2 linked regions of the Lacibacter sediminis genome follow. The protein of the gene in region 1 interacts with the protein of each later gene in a pairwise test. Links are inferred from orthologs where the notes say so. Each region holds a gene or a part of one and is shown in the gene's direction. Other genes may lie near its edges. The genes, in order: H4075_RS16870 and mtgA.

Region 1 (3,820 bases):
AAACTGAACTCAAGATCCAGAAGTGCACGGTTACGAATAGCCGAAAAACTTTAACCCTTGTAAAAACTGAAGAAACAAACAAACTGAACACAGGAAATTACAAACAAACCAATGGCAGTAAAAGAGCCGAAGATCGATTTTAAAAAGTGGTTGAATTACCAGTGGATCGTGAAGAACGTTCCATACTTTCTCTTTCTCTCCCTGCTGGCGATCATTTACATCGCCAATGGCCATTACGCCGATAACACCATCCGCAACATCAATAAAACCACAAGGCAATTAAAAGAACAGGAGTATGAGTACAAAACACTCAACGGAAAACTTATGTTCCAGAACAGGTTAAGTGAAGTAGCAAAAGCAGTTGAGCCAATTGGTTTAAAAGAAAATATTCAGCAACCCATCAAATTAACTGACAGTACAAAACTGAAAGACAATTAATGGAAGTAAAAAAAGACATATTGTGGCGTGTTTACCTTGGCTTTCTCGGCTTGGGTGTATTTGGCATCCTCATTTTGGGGAAGGCCTTTTACACACAACGTATAGAAGGAAGTTACTGGAAGAGCATGGGCGATAGTCTGCATACGAAGATCCTTGATCTTGATGCTGAGCGTGGTACTATTTATAGTGAAGATGGAAGTATGCTCAGCACATCGTTACCACAATTTGATATTTATATTGATTTTGGTGCTGATGGCTTGCGTGCAAAAAGCGGAAAGAATTTCAAAGAAAATATTGATTCATTAAGTATTGCTCTTGCAGGTTTATTTAATGATAAAACAGCAGCGACTTATGAAAAGGAATTGAGGCAGGCTTATAAGGAGAAGGAGCGATATTACCTGCTGCATAAAAAAGTATCGTTTGAAGATTACAAACAACTGCGTGAGTTTCCATTGGTGCGTTTGGGACGTAACAAGAGTGGCTTTATTGCTGAAGTAAAAACAAAACGTCTTAATCCATTTGGCGAGCTTGGTTTCCGCACCATTGGTTTGTATCGTGAAAATTCAAAGCTTGTTGGACTTGAACGTTCATTTGACAGTGTGTTACGTGGTACAACCGGTAAACGCCTGGTGCGTTATGTAGCCGGTGGTGTAATGATGCCTGTTGAAGGTTTTGAAGTGGAACCTGAAAATGGTGATGATGTGTACACAACGATTGATGTAAACATCCAGGATATTACGGAGCGTGCATTGATGCGTACGATGACCACCAACGAAGCATTAGAAGGTACCTGCATTGTAATGGAAGTGGCAACAGGAAAAATAAAAGCTATTGCCAATCTCGGTCGCACAAAAGATGGAACTTATTTCGAAACAGATAATTATGCATTACGTACCGCAGAGCCTGGTTCAACAGTAAAGCTGGTAACGTTGCTCGCTGCATTGGAAGATAAGCATGTAACAATCAAAGATAATATTGCGATACATGGTGGTCGTTGGAATTTGAATGGAAGAACCATTGTGGATGATCATCATGGTCCTGAAGTAACAAGTATTAAAACAGCTTTCACGCAGAGTTCGAATGTGGCAATGAGTAAACTGGCTTATCAATACTACACCGGCAAACCAAAGGAGTATTACAAGCACTTCAGCGCACTTCATCTTACTTCAAAAACAGGTATAGAACTGAATGAAGAATTTAGTCCCCTCATTCGTAATCCTAATAAAGTAAAACCGAAAAACTGGCATCCACAAACATTAGCATCATGGGGTTTTGGATATGAATTGATGGTGTCGCCATTGCAAATGTTGATGGTGTACAACGCTGTTGGTAACAATGGTAAAATGATGAAGCCTTATCTCTTAAACGATATCAGGAGTTACGGAACAGTGATCAGGAAAAATGAACCTGTTGTGTTGAATGAAGCAATTGCAAGTGAAGCAACCATCAAACAATTGCAGGAATGTTTAGCTGCAGTTTGCACAGAAGGAACTGCAAAAAAACAATTTGAAACTGCTCCATACAAAGCAGCCGGAAAAACAGGCACAGCAAAAGTAAATGACGGGAAATATAAATATCGTGATGGTGTTTACCAGTCAGCATTTGCAGGTTATTTCCCTGCAGAAGCGCCGAAGTATTCCATCATTGTGGTGGTGAAGAATAAACCACATGCAGCTAATTACTATGGAGGATCTGTGGCAGCTCCCGTATTCAGAGAAATTGCTGACCATCTTTATAAATACAGCCAGGAACAGCAACCTTATCAATTACCTGCCATTGCTGATTCTATGCTGTACACATTCAATGGAATGAAAAAAGAACTGCAGGTGATCGCATTGCAATTCGGATTTAACTACGCCGATCAACTGGCAGGCAACTGGCGCAGATCATTCCTGAAGAATAATAGTGTGCAACCTCAATCAGCAGAAGCAAGAGAAAAGCTGATACCTGATGTAAAAGGAATGGGATTGAAGGATGCATTGTATGTAATGGAAACAGCAGGTGTAAAAGTGAAAGTGACAGGAAAAGGTAGAATCAATAATCAATCGATAGCAGCAGGTACGCCTGTTGCGAAAGGACAAGAAATAATGTTGTATCTCAACTGATGGCAGAATTAAAAGACATATTGTATAAAGTGCACCTGCGCAGTGTTCACGGATCAACCAATGTTGATGTGAATGATCTGCAGATCGATTCACGTATGGTGAAGCCGGGCACTTGCTTTATTGCTATTAAAGGTGTGTCTGTTGATGGTCATGAATTCATCAATAAAGCAATTGAGTTGGGTGCAATAGCAGTGGTATGTGAAGTATTGCCGGAACAATTGAATGATGATATAAACTATATACAGGTTGCCAACAGTGCAGAGGCAGCAGGCTTTATGGCCAACCAGTTCTTTGGAAATGTGAGTGAGCAAATGAAAGTGATTGGTGTAACAGGCACAAATGGAAAAACAACCATCGCTACATTATTATTTAAACTGTTCAGTGGTTTAGGTTACAGATGCGGATTGATCTCAACGGTTGAATATCATGTAGGCGATAAAGTATTTCCATCAACACACACAACACCTGACGTCATCAGTTTAAACAGCTTACTAAAACAGATGTACGATGCCGGTTGCACTTATGTTTTCATGGAGTGCAGCAGTCATGCTATTCATCAGCATCGTATTACCGGCATCCATTTCACCGGCGCATTGTTCAGCAATATCACACACGATCACCTCGATTATCACAAAACCTTTGATGAATACATCAAAGTAAAAAAGAGCTTTTTTGATGGACTTGGGGCTGATGCGTTTGCGATCAGTAATAAAGATGATAAAAGAGGTGAGGTGATGTTGCAGAATACAAAAGCGAAGAAGTTGTATTACGGGTTGAAAAACATCGCTGATTTCAAAGGAAAGATACTGGAGAACAGTCTCACAGGTTTGCAGATGATGGTGAACAACGATGATGTGCATTTCCGTTTGATCGGTGAATTCAATGCATACAATTTATTAGCCGTATATGGTGCAGCTATATGCTTGCAGGAAGATAAACTGAAAGTGTTGCAGGTATTGAGTGGCGTCACCGGTGCAGAAGGAAGATTTGATTATCTCATTTCACCAAAGGATCTCATACTTGGTATTGTTGATTATGCTCACACACCCGATGCGTTGGAAAATGTGTTGGCAACGATCAAAAAATTAAGAAGAGGTCATGAGCAGATCATCACCGTTGTTGGTTGCGGTGGTGATAGAGATAAAACCAAACGCCCGGTAATGGGTGAAGTGGCATGTGAGCTAAGCGATAGAGTGATTTTCACCAGTGACAATCCAAGAAGTGAAGACCCATTAGAGATACTGGCTGATATGGAATTTGGATTGAGTAGTGCAGCA
Region 2 (17,523 bases), 3.8 Mb from region 1 along the record:
TAATACCGATGTATGTTGGCCGGGCAAGATCAAATATTTTGCGCTCAGCTCCGGCACAAGTGAAGCTGCCAGCAAATACATTCCGATCACCAACGATCTCATGAAGGGCAACCGTATTGCCATGATCAAGCAGTTGATTTCTTTGCGTACTTATGAAAACTTACCGGTTCGTAGCTTGGGAAAAGGCTGGCTCATGTTGGGCGGCAGTACCGATCTGCAAAAAGGTCCGGGTTATTATGCAGGAGATCTCAGCGGTATTACGGCTAAAAAAATGCCTTTCTGGTTCAGCCCTTTTTACAAACCGGGTAAGAAAATCGCCAAAACAAAAGACTGGAACATTAAGCTCGATTATATTGTAAACGAAGCGCCCAACTGGGATATTGGTTTTGTGGTGGGTGTACCTGCATGGATACAGATGTGCATGGAAATGATCATTGAACGTTACCAGCTCAAGAATATCCATGAAATATGGCCCAACCTGGCCTTCTTTGTACATGGTGGCGTATCATTTGAACCATACAAGCACGGCTTTGAAAAACTCTTAGGCAAACCGCTTATTTATATTGAAACCTATTTGGCAAGCGAAGGATTTATTGCTTACCAAAGCAGACAGGATGCGGTGGGTATGCGTTTGGTCACGAACGAACACATCTTTCTTGAGTTTGTTCCGTTTGAAGATAAAAACTTTGATGCCGATGGAAATATTACAGCAAAGCCGGAAGCATTGATGATCCATGAAGTAGAAGAAGGAAAGGATTATGCATTACTGATCAGCACCAGTGCCGGCACATGGCGTTACTTAATTGGAGATACTATTCGTTTTACAGATAAAGAAAAACACGAGATTGTTATCACCGGCAGAACCAAACACTTCCTGAGTCTGGTAGGTGAACACCTGAGCGTTGATAATATGAACAAAGCCATACAGGTGGTGAGTGAAGACATGAACATTTCTATTCCTGAATATACAGTGGTGGGTGAGCCGCATGGCAATTTCTTTGCGCATCATTGGTATGTAGCCTGCGATGATCGTGTGAACACCGAAGAGTTACGTGTTGCTATTGATAATGCATTGAAAGAAATTAATGATGACTATGCAGTTGAACGTGGCAGTGCATTGAAAGACGTGTTCCTGGATATTATGCCTGAGTCAACGTTCATGGAGTTTATGAAGCTGAAGGGAAAGATCGGTGCTCAGCATAAATTTCCCCGTGTGCTGAAAGGTAAAATGCTGGCCGATTGGCAACAGTTTTTAACAACCGGTAAGTTGTAAATAATAGATTCACTCCTGCCCGACTAAAGCCATTCAGGCGGGGATAACGCTGATCAATACAGATCAAAGCGGATTTCTTATTTTTATGGCAGAACATATGTGATCATTTGTTCAATACGTTTGATCCGTGTCCCAATCAATCCATCATCAAACATGACCGAAGCAATCATCAAGGGTTTGGCGTTAGGTTTATTGCTGGCCATCAGTATGGGCCCGGTTATTTTTTCTATTATTAAACAAAGCATCAGTAATGGCCATAGAGGCGGATTGGCATTTGTGTTTGGTGTATCGGCCAGTGATCTTACGCTTGTTCTTGTCAGCAATATTTTTACCGAACTGTTTAACCGCCTGTTGAAATTTGAAAAAGTAATTGGCATTGGCGGCAGCGCTTTGCTTATCGGCATTGGTATCTATTTTCTCTTCTTCAAAAAAATGCAGCTCAACGAAATGGGCGATGGCATTGAAATGAAACGCAGTGCAGGCGATTATGTAAAGATCTTTTTTGCCGGTTATTTTATGAATACACTTAACCCGAGTGTTATTGCCTTTTGGTTTACCTGGGCCACAGCTTTCATTACCATTCCGGTGAATGAGCGTATTGCCACTTTCGCTGTTTGTCTTTCGGTTGTATTCGTTTTTGATCTGCTGAAAGTATTTCTTGCAAATAAACTGCGGAGCAGACTCACCTCCAGAACTATTACCCTTATCAATAAAGTATCGGGTTCTATTCTGATTGTATTTGGAGTTGTACTGATCATCGGTCTTTTGTTCTACAGGAAATAATTAAGCGTATCTTCTTAACATACAATTTCATTTTTCTGATGTTCTTTTGAGCTTTGTTATGAAACCAGCCATTCTTTCACTGCTGCTCCTGTTTACTTCTGTTGCCAATGCACAATTCAATGAGTTGGTGTTGCGCAAAAACGGAATTGCTAAAAAACGATATGCTGAAGGTGCTACTATCACGCTTCAAACAAAACTTGGTTTGAGATACACGGGCACCATCTATTTAATTCAGAACGATAGTATTTATTTTCTTGGTGGTGGTATTCACAAGCGGGATGTTGCCATTGTATTTAAGAAACAAAAGAAAAAGCACCGCATTATTCCGTTTAATACGCAGGCATTTTTATACAGTAATCTTGGTATTCCTTTATTCACCGCCGGTTTGGTGATAAGCGGTGAGCCTTTTTTAAACTCCGCTATTTCGGGTGTGGCATTGGTTTACATTCCCGTGCTGTTATACAATGCACAACAGCTTATTTTCAACGGAAATAAAAAATACAGGATCGGAAATAAATATGATCTGCAGGTTCTTGATCTTTATCCATCAGAAAAACTTCCTGAAAAAAAGCAGTAACGTATATTGCAACCATGGCGGCAAAGAAATCCAATTCCTCCAACAGGACATTCCTTCAAAAAACGTTTCGTTTCCTGAAACGGTTGTTCATTGTTTTGTTTATTGCTCAGTTTGTTTACATCATTTTGCTGAAGTGGATCGATCCGCCCATTACTGTTACACAACTGGTGAGTGTAATTAAGGGCGAAGGGTTAAAGCGTGATTATATTTCTATTGAGCAAATGAGCAGCAATGCACGGCTGGCAGTTATTGCAGAAGAAGATCAGTTATTTCCTAAACATGGCGGGTTCGACTGGAAGCTGATTGAAAAAGCAATGGATCATAACGAAAAAAAACCAACACGTATTCGTGGTGCATCCACCATTTCACAGCAAACAGCCAAGAATGTTTTTTTATGGCAAGGCCGCAGCTGGTTCCGTAAAGGATTGGAAATGTACTTCACCAAAATGATCGAATGGATCTGGGGAAAGAAACGCATTCTTGAAGTTTATCTCAATGTAGTTGAGATGGGAAAAGGCGTGTATGGTATTGAAGCAGCTTCAAGAAAATTTTACAGCAAACCGGCCATACAACTTTCACGTGCTGAAGCAGCGCAAATAGCATCATCATTACGGAATCCCAAAAAGTATACTGTAAAGCCGTTGTCAAAAGCAGTGGCTATTCGTTCAGGATGGGTATTGCGGCAAATGAATAATCTGGAAGGCGATGAAGATATTCAGCAGTTGATTCGTGACGATGTGCAACCCAAAAAAGTAACGAAGAAAAAAAGATCAGCGAATTAAAGCATCTACTGCTTTTACTGCTTTATTGAAACGTTCCTCAAAATTTCCGCTTACAATTGACCATGCTGTAGTTTGTTGCTGTAACAGTTCCTTGTACACGGCAAACAGATCGTTGCGTACTTTTTGTTCGGGATATTCTCTCAATTCATCTTCCACCCAGGGAATATCGGGTTTGCAAAGAAGGTAGAGATCGTATTTCTGATGTTTCAGTTCCTGTAGTATCCATGGATCACAGGAGCCAAAAACCACTTCGCTCCATACTTTCATCACATGCATATCTGTATCAAAGAAGATTGTGTTTACTTGTTTTGCGAGTGCATCAGCTGTGTATTTTTCTGCCAGCTCGGTTTGATTTTTGGCGATCACCAATAAATCATCCGCAGTATAAGGCCGTCCCAACATCAGTAAATATTCCCGTGCATATTCAGGACACCACACAGATTGGTAGTGCTTCGCTAAACGCTCACTTAAAAAAGATTTACCTGTAGATTCCGGGCCGAGCAGAACAACTTTCTTCGGGAAATTCATAAAGGTTGCAAAGTAACGGGTGATGCAATACAAAACAAGGGTAAAACTGCTATCGTAATTTTACTCTTCTCTTCCATTCTGCCAATCCATAAAAAGCCATGATCAACAGCACAACATAAAATACACTGGTAAACACATATTGTTTCACAAAGTACAGAGGAACTGAAGCAATATTGGTAGCTATCCACCAATACCAGCTTTCTATTTTCTTCTTTGCCATCAACCACATGCCTGTAAATGCGGTGGCTGCGGCAAGGGAGTCGGCCCAGGGAATTGCACCCGGTGTAAAGTTCTGTTTAAGATAATACAACGAAATGTATAATGCAAGGTAAAAACCGGCGAAAAACAAAAGTTGATAAATAATCCAGCGGGTATTTGAATAACTGATATGCAAGATCTGTTGATGATTCTGATCTTTTTTTGCCCATAACCACCAGCCATAAATACTCATGACTGTATAGTAAAAGTTCACGGCAGCTTCTCCAAACAAGTGTCCTTTAAAACTCAGCCAGATATAAATAACGGTACTTATCAGCCCTACAGGATATACAAGAATATTTTCCTTGCGGCTATACCATACACTTGCAATACCAGAAGCCACAGCAATGTATTCAAAGACTGTTGTATGCTTCATCCCCTCTACAAACTGCTGCCAGATAGTATCGATCATATTTCAAAAATGCATTGAAATTTTCAGATTGAGCGCTAAAAAAATTTCGGGCATCTTTGCAGAAATATTTGCTGTATGACGATTGCTGTTCTTGGTGCAGGCATGGTGGGCCGTGCTATTGCACTTGATCTTTCCACCGTATTTGATGTTACATCTTTTGATATGAGTCAACAAAACCTTCAACTCTTACAACATAAATCAACAAACATAAAAACAGTTGTTGCCGATCTGCGAAACACTGTACCTTATTCCTCTTTTTTGGAACCTTTTGATATTGTTGTAACGGCCGTGCCCGGTTTTATGGGTTTTGAAACGTTGAAAGCGGTGATCGATGCAGGTAAGAATGTTGCAGATATTTCTTTCTTTCCTGAAGATGCTTTGCAATTAGATGCATTGGCAAAAGAAAAAAATGTAACCGCTATTGTTGATTGTGGTGTTGCACCGGGCATGAGTAACTGGATCATCGGCCGCTACAATGCAGAAATGAAAATAGATTCATTTGAAATTTATGTTGGTGGATTGCCATTGCATCCACAACCACCTTTCTTTTACAAAGCACCTTTCTCGCCCATTGATGTAATTGAAGAATATACCAGGCCCGCACGTTTGAAAGAAAACGGAGTGATAATAACCAAGCCTGCATTAACCGACCGCAGAATGATGCAATTTGATGGCGTAGGCACACTCGAATCATTTAATACAGACGGTTTACGTTCCTTATTATTTACCATGCCGCATATTCCCACGCAGATTGAACAAACTCTTCGTTATCCGGGACATATCGATCTCGTTATTGCACTGAAGCAAAGTGGTTTTTTCAGTGAAGAAAAAATAACGGTTGACGGAAAAGAACTGTCGCCAATGCAATTCACGTCGAAACTGTTGATCAACGAATGGAAATTGGGCGAAACAGAAGAAGAACTTACGGTTATGAAAGTTACGCTGCATGGCGAAGGAAAAACGATTGAATACAACCTGCTCGATAAATTTGATGCGGCCACACAAACTTCTTCCATGGCACGCACAACCGGTTATGCCTGCTCTGCAGCTGTTCATTTATTAGTCAACAACATGGTAACAAAGAAAGGTGTGTTTCCGCCCGAGTTGTTGGGCGATGATAAAACCTGTTTTGATTTTGTATTGAACTATTTACTTGAAAGAAATGTGAACTGGGTAAAGAAAACCTCCTGAAACTTTCATTGGCCCGGTTTGTGAAGAATACATTTTTGAATTAGATTTACCAGCTCAAATAAAAAACAAACATTATGATACGTCACGCAACAGCCGTTTGGAATGGCTCAGGTAAAGAAGGTAACGGACACCTCACTACACAAAGCACCGTTTTAACCGATACACAATATTCTTACCTCTCCCGTTTTGAAAGCGGTGTTGGTACTAATCCGGAAGAGTTAGTAGCAGCTGCACATGCCGGTTGTTTTAGTATGAAATTGAGTTTTGTATTGGGTGCTGCAGGATTTACACCTGAAAAAATAGACACCAAATGTGAGATCACTTTTATTGATGGAACATTATCTAAATCACATCTCATTGTATCGGCTTCTGTACCGGGTATTGATGATGCAAAATTCCAGGAGTGTGTGAAAGATGCTGAAGCAAATTGTCCTATTTCAAAATTATTAGGAAAAGGCTTAGAGATCAGCAGCACAGCAACTCTGGTAGCATAAATTATCATTCATTATTTACACAGCCGGTTTTCTTTTGAAGACCGGCTGTTTTACTTTTCAGTATGGAAAAAGTAAATCTTGCAGAAAATTTTAACCTGTTTACCGAACACTGGAGCCCGCAAATTGCAGGTGAGTTAAACGGACAGCATGTAAAACTGGTGAAGTTCAAAGGGCCATTCACATGGCATCATCATGATCGTGAAGATGAACTGTTTTATGTTGTGAAGGGAAGTTTTGATATGGAGTTGAGAGATAAAACGATCACCATTAACGAGGGAGAATTTATTATTATTCCAAAAGGTGTTGAACATCGGCCCAATGCAAAAGAAGAAGTGCATGTGCTGTTGTTTGAACCTGCAACTACGTTGAATACGGGTAATGTGGAAAATGAGTTTACGAAGAAAGAGTTGGGAAGGCTGTGAAGAGTTACAATGAATAAAAGACCCGGGATTTCGGTTTAATAAATTTCCAAAGTATATAACTTCTTCAAAAAAATTCTGTAACCATAAGCCTAAGTTTCAGTACCTCCAACTCAGCAAATCAACTCCCTGCGGACTTCTTGTTTTTACTTCTTCGGCCCACTTGGTAATAAAGTAGCGGTTATAACGTAGCCGGCTGATATAATTCGGTTGAGTATGATCGCCATTCCAGCAATGCTCGGCACGGTCGCCATAATCAACAAACGCATTGGCGAAAGGATTCGTCAACTTTTTCAATCGTTCTTCAAACAGGTACACGGCATTGTTGAGGTAATAATTATCCATATCACCACAGTATATTTTTATTTTTCCCTGCAGTTTATTGCCAAGCTTATTCCAATCACGTTCCAGTATGTAACCTAAATCATAATTCTCCTTCCAATAACGTGCAACAGTTGAATCAATTTCACCTGTGTATTTATTCCAGATAGGTTGCGGATAACCATCGGCACCGCAGGGAGAAAAAACACTTTCCCACACATCAAACTGATCGCCGCTACGGCTGTTGGTGCCCAATGCAAGCTCCCGAAGATTCATGTCTCTTATTGTTGCATCAACATGACCAAGATAATTTCTGTGACCTGGGCGTAACGTCTTTTTAAAAGGCCCTTCCTGGTAGTAGGCATTTTTATCTTTATAAATATCTACCACCATATAAGCACGAAAATCAATAGGATCAGGGCATGCGCTGTAACAACCATTGAATGCATCAGGATAAAACATTTGCGCTGCCAATACTTCCCAACCTCCTGTAGAACCGCCATACATAAATCTTGCCCAGCCTTCACCAATGCCTCTGAAACGTTTTTCAATTTCAGGGATCAACTCATATACAATTGCATCGCCATAAGGTCCGTTGTTGGCACTGTTTACTGCATAACTATCATCATAGAAAGGAGTGGGGTGTTGAATTTCGATAGCAATTACTCTCGGAAACCCCGGGCCCGTCCACAGTTTATAAAAATCATATTCTTCCTGCTGCACAATTTTGTTATACCCTGTTAAATTGAAACGTGCAATATAATCAGGCTTTAAATCAGGATCAGGGGGTGTGGTTCTGAAACCACTAAAGTCATCAGGAAAATGTCCGTGAAAAATTGCCAGCGGATATTTTACTGTTGGGTGAGTCTCCCAACCTTCGGGCAATAGTATATGTGCGCCAATAAACATCGGTCGCCCCCAAAACTCAGTAAGAAGTTTACTCTGAATTTTAATGTGTTTGATATACTTCGTGTCTTTAGGTGGTTCAATGGGTGGTATTTCACTGTCAAGTGCAACCGTAATAACATCAGCACCGGAATTGCTGACACGAAGTTGAACAGGTTGGTTATATAAATTGCCCGGTGCTGTATTCCAGTGTTGTCCTTCGCCTCTGTCCATCGGCAATTTCACTATGTGCCCATCTTTACGTTTGAAGGTTTCGTACTTGTGCAGCAATACCTGTACATGATATGTTCCGTTCTTTAATTGCTTCATATTCTCTACCGGGTAACCAAATGCTTTGGCATCAATTGTTTTCACTTCACCTGGTTTCCAGTTATCCACGTTTATACCAAACACCTGCTGTGTTTGAGGCCCATCGCTTATTTGAAAGCGTGGTTCTGATTTATTGTTTGTGCTGATGAGTAACAGCAATCTTCCATCCAGCGGTTTGTTGCCGAATTTGGAAGGATAAGGAATGAGAAATTTCGTTTGGCTGAAAAGCAAAGATGCAAGTAGTAAAAGGTATGAAGTAAGAAGAGATCGCTTCATGTGTGTTGATTTAGGAAAGAAAGTTACTTGAATTTACTTTACTCCTGGTTATGACGAACGAACAAACAAGGTTGTTTTTCAAACAAAAAAGCGCTGCAACAGTTGCAACGCTTTCTATCAATAGAATCATTTAATCAAATCATCAACGGTCTTACTCCGCCTCTGCCACTACTTCTTCCACTTCAGGGATCATACGCTTCATCATTCCTTCAATACCTGCTTTCAACGTGATCATTGAAGACGGGCATCCGCTGCAACTTCCCTGCAACGCTAGGTTCACTTTACCATCTTTGAAACTTTTGAACTGGATAGCACCGCCGTCCATTTCAACCGCTGGCTTCACATAGTTCTCAAGAATTTCCTGAATGCGTTTTACCACATCGCTTTCATCGCCACTCAACACCACTTCGTCCTTTACAGGCTCCACGATCTTCGATTCATCAATTACAGGCTTACCTTCTTCGAGGTAATCTTTCAAAAACTGGCGAATGGTCGGGATAAGTTCCTGCCAATCAGTATCGGGTGTTGAACGTGTGAGTGTTACAAAATTGCTGGCGATGAACACAGCTTTCACAAACGGAAAGCCAAAGAGTTCCTGTGCCAGTGGAGAAGCGTCTGCTGTTGCTACTTCAGGAAAATCGATGCTTTTGCCGGGATACAGGAGTTTGTTTGCCACAAACTTCATTGTTTCCGGGTTTGGCGTCATTTCTGTATAGATGCTGATAACGGGATTACCTGTTTGTATCATGTTGGTGAAACTTTAAGCTGCAAAAATAACAACAAACGGCGGGTTTTGGTTGAGGTTTTCCCATTTTAGCAGTTTTATGACGAATCATAGCTGAAAAGCTCCCGTAATCGTAAATTAGAGAAATTAAAAATTACAACTATGCTATCCCCAAAAATTGAAAAAGCGCTTAACGAGCAGGTTTTGCTCGAAGCAGAATCATCCCAGATCTATTTAGCCATGGCAAGCTGGGCAGAAGTGGAAGGGTACAGCGGTATAGCGGCCTTCCTATATAAACACAGCGACGAGGAACGTCTTCACATGTTGAAACTGGTGAAGTTCATTAATGAACGGGGCGGCCACGGCGTTATTCCGCAATTAAAAGCACCTTCAACCAAGTACAAAGGTGTGCGGGAATTATTTCAGCAGGTACATGATCATGAAATACTGGTAAGTAAAGAGATCAACAGGCTGGTTGATATTTGTTTGAAAGAAAAAGATTACACCACGCATAATTTTCTGCAATGGTATGTGAGTGAACAGATCGAAGAAGAATCACTCGCAAGACATATCATGGACAAATTGAAATTGATAGGTGCAGATAAGAGTGGTTTGTACATGTTCGACCGTGATGTATCAATGATGGGCAGCCCTGCAGCAGGTGGTGGAGCAGGTAAACATTAATTAATTGATTGATAACAGCCTTCCTCTTATTTGTGTTTACAATGTAATCGTTTATCTTCATTAAGATGAGCGACTGATATTATTATACCTGAAACAAAACTGATTTTATGCAGAGAGAATTATCCGGATGGTACAGCCCGGCTTTGAATAAAGAAATGCCCATTGCTACTTACGGTCATTATGGGTTTGCATTATTGATGGTGCCAACTGCTGCGGCCGACTACTTAGAGTATGAGCGTTTTCAATTGATGGATACATTGCGTCCGTGGGTAGAAGCAGGTAAGGTGAAAATATTTTCTGTAAACAGCATCAATACAGAAAGCTGGATGCACAATGAAATGGAAGGCGCACATAAGGCCATCCGACATAACCAGTTCAACGAATATATTTTTAATGAAGTGGTGCCGTTCATCAAAACAAGCACATCATTCGATACTCCAATTATCACCTGCGGTGCATCATTCGGCGCATTGCACAGTATGAATTTATTTTTAAAACGTCCTGATTTGATCAATGGTGTAATTGCCATGAGTGGCGTATATGATCTGATGGAATACAGTAAAGGACATTATGATGAACAGGTGTATTACAATAGCCCAATGCATTACATGCCCAACTTAACTGATCATGCAGTATTGGAACAGATTCGCCAAAGCAATCATATTCATATTTTCAGTGGAAGTGGTGCGTATGAAGATCCTTCAAGCAGCGGACGTTTTGCAAAAATTCTTTACGACAAAGGCATTAATTACGAATTAGACATCTGGGGCGAAGAATGGCCACACGACTGGAATACATGGCGTTCATTGTTGCCGCACTATCTCGAAACGAGGTTTTAAATAGAGTTGCCAACCTTTTGAAGGTTGGCAACTCTTCCCATTCATCAAATGCAATCAACAATCTGTTGGTTGCATTTGTAGTTTTAGTAGTTTCCACTTCTTAAACCAAAACGCATGAGAACGTCATTCTTCTTTTTTCTTATCTGTATATTATCATCTACCCTTTCAGCACAACAAAAAGATACCATCAGCAAAGAAGATCTGAAGATCGCTGCGAAAGTAATTGGTCTTGATTTTACAGAACCTGAACGTGACAGTATGTTGCGTGATGTGAGAGATAATTACACGGAGTATGCAAGGATGCGTAGCCTTCCGCTCAATAACAATGTGCCCATGAGTCTTTGGCAAAGTCCCGTGCTGCCTGGTATGCAGTTCGATACAAAGCAATTGCCTGTCCAATGGAATATTCCTGTTAATGTAAACTTGCCCTTAAACAAAGCTGATCTTGCTTTTTATAATATTCTGCAATTAGCAACACTTATCAAAAACAAAAAGATCACATCTGTTGATCTGACAAAATTTTTTATTGAACGTATCCGTAAGTATGGCGACACCTTACAATGTGTGATTTCTGTAACAGAGGAAATTGCTATGCAACAAGCCAGAGCTGCTGATGCAGAAATAGCAAAAGGAAAATACCGTGGACCATTGCATGGTATCCCCTACGGATTAAAAGATCTGTTTGCGGTAAAAGGAACTAAAACTACATGGGGTGCCACGCCTTACAAAGACCAAACAATTGAAGAAGACAGTTATGTGTGCACAAAACTAAAAGATGCAGGTGCAGTTTTAATAGCCAAGTTTACTCTCGGCGCTTTAGCAATGGGCGATTGGTGGTTTGGTGGTCGTACAAAAAATCCCTGGAATCTCAACTTCGGTTCATCAGGTTCATCTGCAGGTTCAGCTTCTGCAACAGTAGCGGGGCTCGTGCCATTTGCAATTGGCACAGAAACATTAGGGTCAATTATTTCACCCTCTACTGTTTGTGGCGCAACAGGTTTGCGACCAACATTCGGCAGCATCAGCAGAAGTGGAGCAATGACACTTTCATGGAGTCTTGATAAAGCCGGACCTATTTGTCGCAGTGCAGAAGACGCTGCTGTTGTGTTCAACTATATTCATGGAACCGATGGCAAAGATCCCGGTGCAGTGAATATGCCGTTCAATTACAGTGTAAAAAAAGATATCAAAAAACTCCGCATCGGTTATGCAAAGAATTTTTTCGATCGCATTCGTGATACAAGTGCAAATGAATGGAAAGTGTTGAAAGCATTTGAACAAATGGGCATCAAACTCATTCCTGTTAATTTCCCCGACAGCGCAGCTTATCCTTTCGACATTGTTGGTATTACCATTGGTGCAGAGAGTGCTGCTGCATTTGATGAGTTAACAAGAACAGATATGGATGATCTGTTAACCCGTCAAAACAAAAATGATTGGCCCAATTCTTTCCGCACTGCAAGATTAATTCCTGCAGTAGAATATATCAATGCAAATCGTCATCGCTATTTGTTGATGCAACACATGAAAACATTTTTTGAAACGGTTGATATTGTTATCACCCCCACCTATGGCGGTCGTCAATTGGCTATTACAAATCTTACAGGTCATCCTGCATTGGTAATGCCAACAGGTTTTAACCAACGTAAACTTCCAACAAGTATTACTTTGGTTGGCAAGTTGTATGATGAAGCAACATTATTACAAGTAGGAAAGGCGTTTCAACTGGCGACCGGTTGGGATGATGTACATCCGGAAATGTTTAAGCAGTAAGAACAACTACAAGTAAGAATTATTTGTTTGATGCAAGCAGCTGCTCTTCTTTTTTCAATTGCTTATCATAAACAAACGTTCCAAGCGGCAACCATGCAGCAATAAAAGCAAACAGAAATTTTTTGAAGGGCCAGTTGTACACTTCTTTTACATAAAAAGCCAGTGCAACATACACTACAAACAATAAACCATGTGCCCAACCGACATACTTAACTGCCAGTGGCAGGTCGAATATGTATTTCAAGGGCATGGCAATTAAAAGCAATACTAAAAAAGAAATACCTTCTGCAATTCCTGTTTTGCGTAAAAGTTGGATCGGTTTCAGATTCATGTTACAAAGAAATAACAGATCAGTGATTACAATCTGTGGTATGACAATGATTTGCTTTTCTGCAAAAACGATGATTGAGAATGTGTGCAGTAATGATCAACGCAACTGCCGGTATCACAAAAACAAATGAAGAATAAGGAAATTTTATAAACTGGTTAAGCGTAAACAGTAACATACCAATTGAGAAAGGAACGAGCGTTCCCCAATGATGATGGTGTTTTTTATAACCATGCCACAACGTTGAGAAACCGATCACAAAGGCTGTTCCTAATAAAAGTATTTCCACAAACACATTGTGGATGATGTTGATCCCGAAAAGAGGAAGGCTGGTGATAAATAAGGGCACTACAGCACAGTGGATAGCACAGGCTACAGATGCGGCGATTCCCAAGGCTTCCCAATTAATACGCATATTCATAAAGGATGGCAAAAATACATATTTGCAATTATGTTGCAAATTTTATTTTGAGTTGAAATTCGCCTCGGTTCGCTCCGTACCTTTGCGGTTCATTTTAACGATATGTCCAAAAAGTTGTGGTTCTACCTTGGTTTCTTCGTGCTGTTAACGGGTGTTTTCTTTCTCGCTATTTTCTGGGGTACCGACCTGTGGCGTAAAAAATTGCCCACCATGAACGAGGTAAAAGACTTTGCGTTTGTAAACCAGTTGGGCGACACCATCACTAACAATAATGTAGCGGGCAAAGTACAGGTAGTTGAATTTTTCTTTACAACCTGCACCGGTATTTGTCCAAAGATGAACACCAACATGGCCGTGATCGCCAAAGATTTTGCTGATGAAGAAGATTTTATCATCCTCAGTCATACGGTTGATCCTGATAAAGATTCTGTTGCCCGTTTGAAGCAGTATGCCGATTCGATGAAGATCGATCCAAAAAAATGGATGCTCTTAACCGGTACCAAAGAAAAATTATACGAAGCAGCCCGCAAAAGTTATTTGTTGGATGATCAGAAGAACGGACTTGATCCGATTGCTGATCAGTTTATTCATACACAGCTTTTTGCATTGGTTGATAAAAGTGGTAAGCTGCGTGGTATTTATGACGGACTAAAAAAACAGGAATTGACAAAGCTGAATGAAGACATCAGTCTCATTTTAAAAGAAGGTTACGATGGGCCACGTTTTGTGAACGGAATTTTTCAGAATAACCCGAATTAAGTAATTTTCAGACATGAGCGAAGCGATCAAAGAGTTGCTGAAAAAAAATCACATGAGTGTAACCGACAGCCGGTTGCAGATACTCGATATGTTTTATCATGCACCGGGCGCATTGGCGCATGCTGATATTGAAAAGAAGGCCAGCGATAAAATTGATCGTGTTACGATTTACCGCACTTTACAAACCTTTGAAGAAAAGGGCATCATTCATACAATTCCTACAGCTGATAATTCGGTGAAATATGCATTGTGTAAAGATCAGTGTGCAGAAGGCCATCATCACGATAACCATGTGCATTTTGTATGTGAACAATGCGGCAAAACCATTTGCTTAGACGATGTATTGGTGCCCGAAGTAAAATTGCCCCAGGGTTTTCAACCACACCAGAGTAATATGGTGGTGAATGGTTATTGCAGTGATTGCAGGAGCTGAGGGCAAACTCAACCTGTCAGAATTCCATTACAAAGAAAGAATGTAGCTAATTAAATGGTTCGATATTTACCGATATTGACAATTCTCGTCCACCTACTTTCCTGTGGCCAATCCGAAAAAAAGTCACGCCCAAAACAAGTTGACACACCTGGATCAAACCTTGATAAACTTCCTAATGGCAAAAGGCTGTTGGATAATATCAACTCAAAAACTGTTCTTTATTATAAAGAGGTTGTTGGTACCGACACATTAAAAGGGGGTTATATAACTTGCTATGGAATAGACGACAGCATGAAATATTTTTATCTACGGCATGGAGACACATTACACTTATTAAACGAGACCCCTATTTACACATCAACATGGAGCTTGGGGGTATTGGAAAAAGACTTCGACAATTTTTTCATAACAAGAATAGATAATGGGAATGGAGTTCCGGAAACATATCAAGTGTTTGACAAAAAACACGCAAAAAACATTTTGGGTGATAAAGTTGTAGCATGGAATTTTAAGTATTTAGAAGAAACTTTGTTTTTCTTATACGACAACCACACTGTCAATCTTTTCGGCAACGACATTGACAGGAAACAGGCAGATAGTATCTTCCTTTATAATATGAAATCAGGCATTCGGGAAGGATATAAGTTGCCTAAGGAAAACCAAATCGACATAATATATTATGACATTAAAAACTTAACAAATACCAACCTGATTGTTAGTCGAACAAATCATAATTCGGAAGAAGAGAAATTAGTAAAATACAGACGCTAATATTGGCACAAAATATTCAACTTCAGTTTACCTCTCTTTCTTCTTCCCCTCATTCAACCTCTTAGCCAAAAACAAAAATGCCCTCCCGTAGAAACGGCAGGACATGATTAATGTTCTGATTTAGCAGTGCAAATATCGGTATTAATTAGTTAAGATGATCCATTTCTGTTTTTGTAAAATCCATGAGGGTTTTGATGTGGCTCGGTGAAAAGTCGAACTTCAGTCCGGCTGCTTCATACAATTGAGGCAATGTTTTCGTTCCGCCAAGGCTCAATGCATTGATATAATTCTGTAAAGCCACTTGCTGGTTTCGTTTGAACTGCATCCATAAGCCAATTGCTCCAAGCTGTGCAATACCGTATTCAATATAATAAAACGGCACTTCAAACAAATGCAGTTGACGTTGCCATTCGTATGGACGGAATTGTTCTAAACCTGAATAATCGATTAAACCTGTGCTGTATTCATTTGCCAGCGCCATCCATTTTGCACCACGCTCCTCAGCAGTATGCGCAGGGTTTTCATAGAGCCAATGCTGAAACGCATCGATCCTTGCGATCCATGGTAAAATGGTGAGCACTCGTTCCAGTTGTTTGAATTTTGCACGACGCAACTCTTCTTTATCCTTAAAGAAAATATCCCAATGCTCCATGCTGAAGAGTTCCATGGCCATACTTGCCACTTCAGCAATCTCAGCACCATATTCTTTAAAGCCTGTAAGTTCAAGCTCATGTGTAAGGAATGAATGAACAGCATGACCGCCTTCGTGCACCATGGTGGTAACATCATCGAGTGTACCTGCTGCATTCATAAAAATAAACGGTGCACCTGTTTCAGCTAACGGCATATTGTAACCGCCGGGTGCTTTGCCTTTGCGGCTGTCGAGATCAAATCGTTTCAGTTCATTCATCTTGCGCAAACAATCCGCAAAGAATGGATTGAGTTGTTCGAAACATTCAATTGTTTTTTCTGTCAACTCTGTTCCATTAGTAAACGGTTGTAACGGCACAATACCTTCCGGTTCTGCATCCATATCCCAGGGACGCAACTGATCAACACCAATTGCTTTGCGTTGTTCTTCATAAATAATTTTCACCAGCGGAATCACATGTTGCTTTACCGCTTCGTGAAAATTGAAACAATCCTGTGGGGTATAATCAAAACGACCGAGTTCTTTAAACTTATAATCACGGTAATTTTTAAAATCGGCATTCAATGCTAATTGATGACGTTTCTCAACGAGTTTATCAAACAATGCATTCAATGCTTCCCGATCCTGGTAGCGACGGTTCTGGATCTTCATGTACACTTCTTCACGCAACTTGCGATCAGGATTTTCTAAAAACTTTCCTGCCTGTTGCAGTGTATATTCTTTACCATTCACTTCCACTGTCATCTTCCCGGCAATCTGTCCGAACTGTTGCTGCATTACATTCAGTTCACTCATGATCGGAATATTCGCTTCACGAAAAAGATCAATACTTTTTTTGATAGACCGGAGGTACGTGAAATATTTATCAGCATCCAGTTCTTTGGTGAATTCGCATTCAACCAGTTTGCGGTTAAGCTTATCTGCATAGGGTTGCATCTTCGGTGCAATCTCAATGTAGAAATAGTTGAAAGCTTCTTCCAGTTGCTTATTCTCGGTATCGCAGGTCATGCGCACCTGACGCCAGCAGGCATCTTCGCTGATGACCGCTTCCAGTTCACTGCTGTTTTGTAGCCATTGTTCAAGTTCTCCTTTACTATTAATAGGTTGCTCAAGCAGCTGTTTAAAATAAGGCTCAAGTGTTTCCCATGTTGTAATCGTGAAATCTTTCGGTAAGAATTTCCGCTCAATTGGTTTAATATCTGCTGTCAGCGTCATAATCAAAACTGTTTAAAAAATGATGCCGGTAAATCGGTAAGCAGATAAGAAGTTCAACTTCCCGCTCCCCGTCTTACCGGCACAAATGTGATGAGTATAAATTAATCTTCTTTCTTCTTTTTAGCAGCAGCCTTCTTTTTGGGCGCTTCTTCAGTAGCAACTTCCTCTGCTTTTGGCTCAGCTTTCTTCTTTGCTGCTTTCTTTGCCGGTTTCGCTTCTTCTTCAACCACCGCTTCTTCAACAGGTGCTTCTTCCTCAGCCACCTCGGTTAATTTAATTTCAATTCCTTTTGCACTGATGATGCCGTACCACTTCACCATCTTCTTCATATCGCTGGTATACACACGTTCAAAATCCAGATCGGGGTATACTTTTTCGAAATAAGTTTTAATGGC

Evidence for each region.
Region 2: the proteins of H4075_RS16870 (region 1) and mtgA interact in binary tests that used the Escherichia coli proteins (3 or more experiments, as listed by UniProt). The link is inferred for Lacibacter sediminis from one-to-one orthologs.

Annotation. Positions count from the first base shown.
Region 1 is NZ_CP060007.1:3,977,777-3,981,596, reverse strand. The notes cover bases 1-2,990. They hold H4075_RS16870 (penicillin-binding protein), read left to right. Parts: upstream 1-437; coding sequence 438-2,543; downstream 2,544-2,990. Other genes in these bases: H4075_RS16865 (UDP-N-acetylmuramoyl-L-alanyl-D-glutamate--2,6-diaminopimelate ligase), read left to right, coding at 2,543-2,990; H4075_RS16875 (FtsL-like putative cell division protein), read left to right, coding at 112-438; rsmH (16S rRNA (cytosine(1402)-N(4))-methyltransferase RsmH), read left to right, coding at 1-54. In the rest of the region: more of H4075_RS16865, read left to right, coding at 2,991-3,820. UniProt on the Escherichia coli protein: Essential cell division protein that catalyzes cross-linking of the peptidoglycan cell wall at the division septum. Required for localization of FtsN.
Region 2 is NZ_CP060007.1:133,122-150,644, reverse strand. What follows is about bases 1,785-4,531. They hold mtgA (monofunctional biosynthetic peptidoglycan transglycosylase), read left to right. Parts: upstream 1,785-2,647; coding sequence 2,648-3,415; downstream 3,416-4,531. Other genes in these bases: pnuC (nicotinamide riboside transporter PnuC), read right to left, coding at 3,993-4,531; H4075_RS00665 (AAA family ATPase), read right to left, coding at 3,404-3,943; H4075_RS00675 (hypothetical protein), read left to right, coding at 2,115-2,633; H4075_RS00680 (LysE family translocator), read left to right, coding at 1,785-2,056. Outside these bases: H4075_RS00685 (GH3 family domain-containing protein), read left to right, coding at 1-1,273; more of H4075_RS00680, read left to right, coding at 1,427-1,784; more of pnuC, read right to left, coding at 4,532-4,613; H4075_RS00655 (saccharopine dehydrogenase family protein), read left to right, coding at 4,689-5,804; H4075_RS00650 (OsmC family protein), read left to right, coding at 5,879-6,298; H4075_RS00645 (cupin domain-containing protein), read left to right, coding at 6,361-6,720; H4075_RS00640 (hypothetical protein), read right to left, coding at 6,817-8,529; H4075_RS00635 (NifU family protein), read right to left, coding at 8,681-9,277; H4075_RS00630 (ferritin), read left to right, coding at 9,416-9,937; H4075_RS00625 (esterase family protein), read left to right, coding at 10,045-10,776; H4075_RS00620 (amidase), read left to right, coding at 10,891-12,549; H4075_RS00615 (DUF3817 domain-containing protein), read right to left, coding at 12,569-12,880; H4075_RS00610 (MerC domain-containing protein), read right to left, coding at 12,900-13,292; H4075_RS00605 (SCO family protein), read left to right, coding at 13,401-14,057; H4075_RS00600 (Fur family transcriptional regulator), read left to right, coding at 14,071-14,490; H4075_RS00595 (hypothetical protein), read left to right, coding at 14,566-15,261; and 2 more genes. UniProt on the Escherichia coli protein: Peptidoglycan polymerase that catalyzes glycan chain elongation from lipid-linked precursors. May play a role in peptidoglycan assembly during cell division in collaboration with other cell division proteins.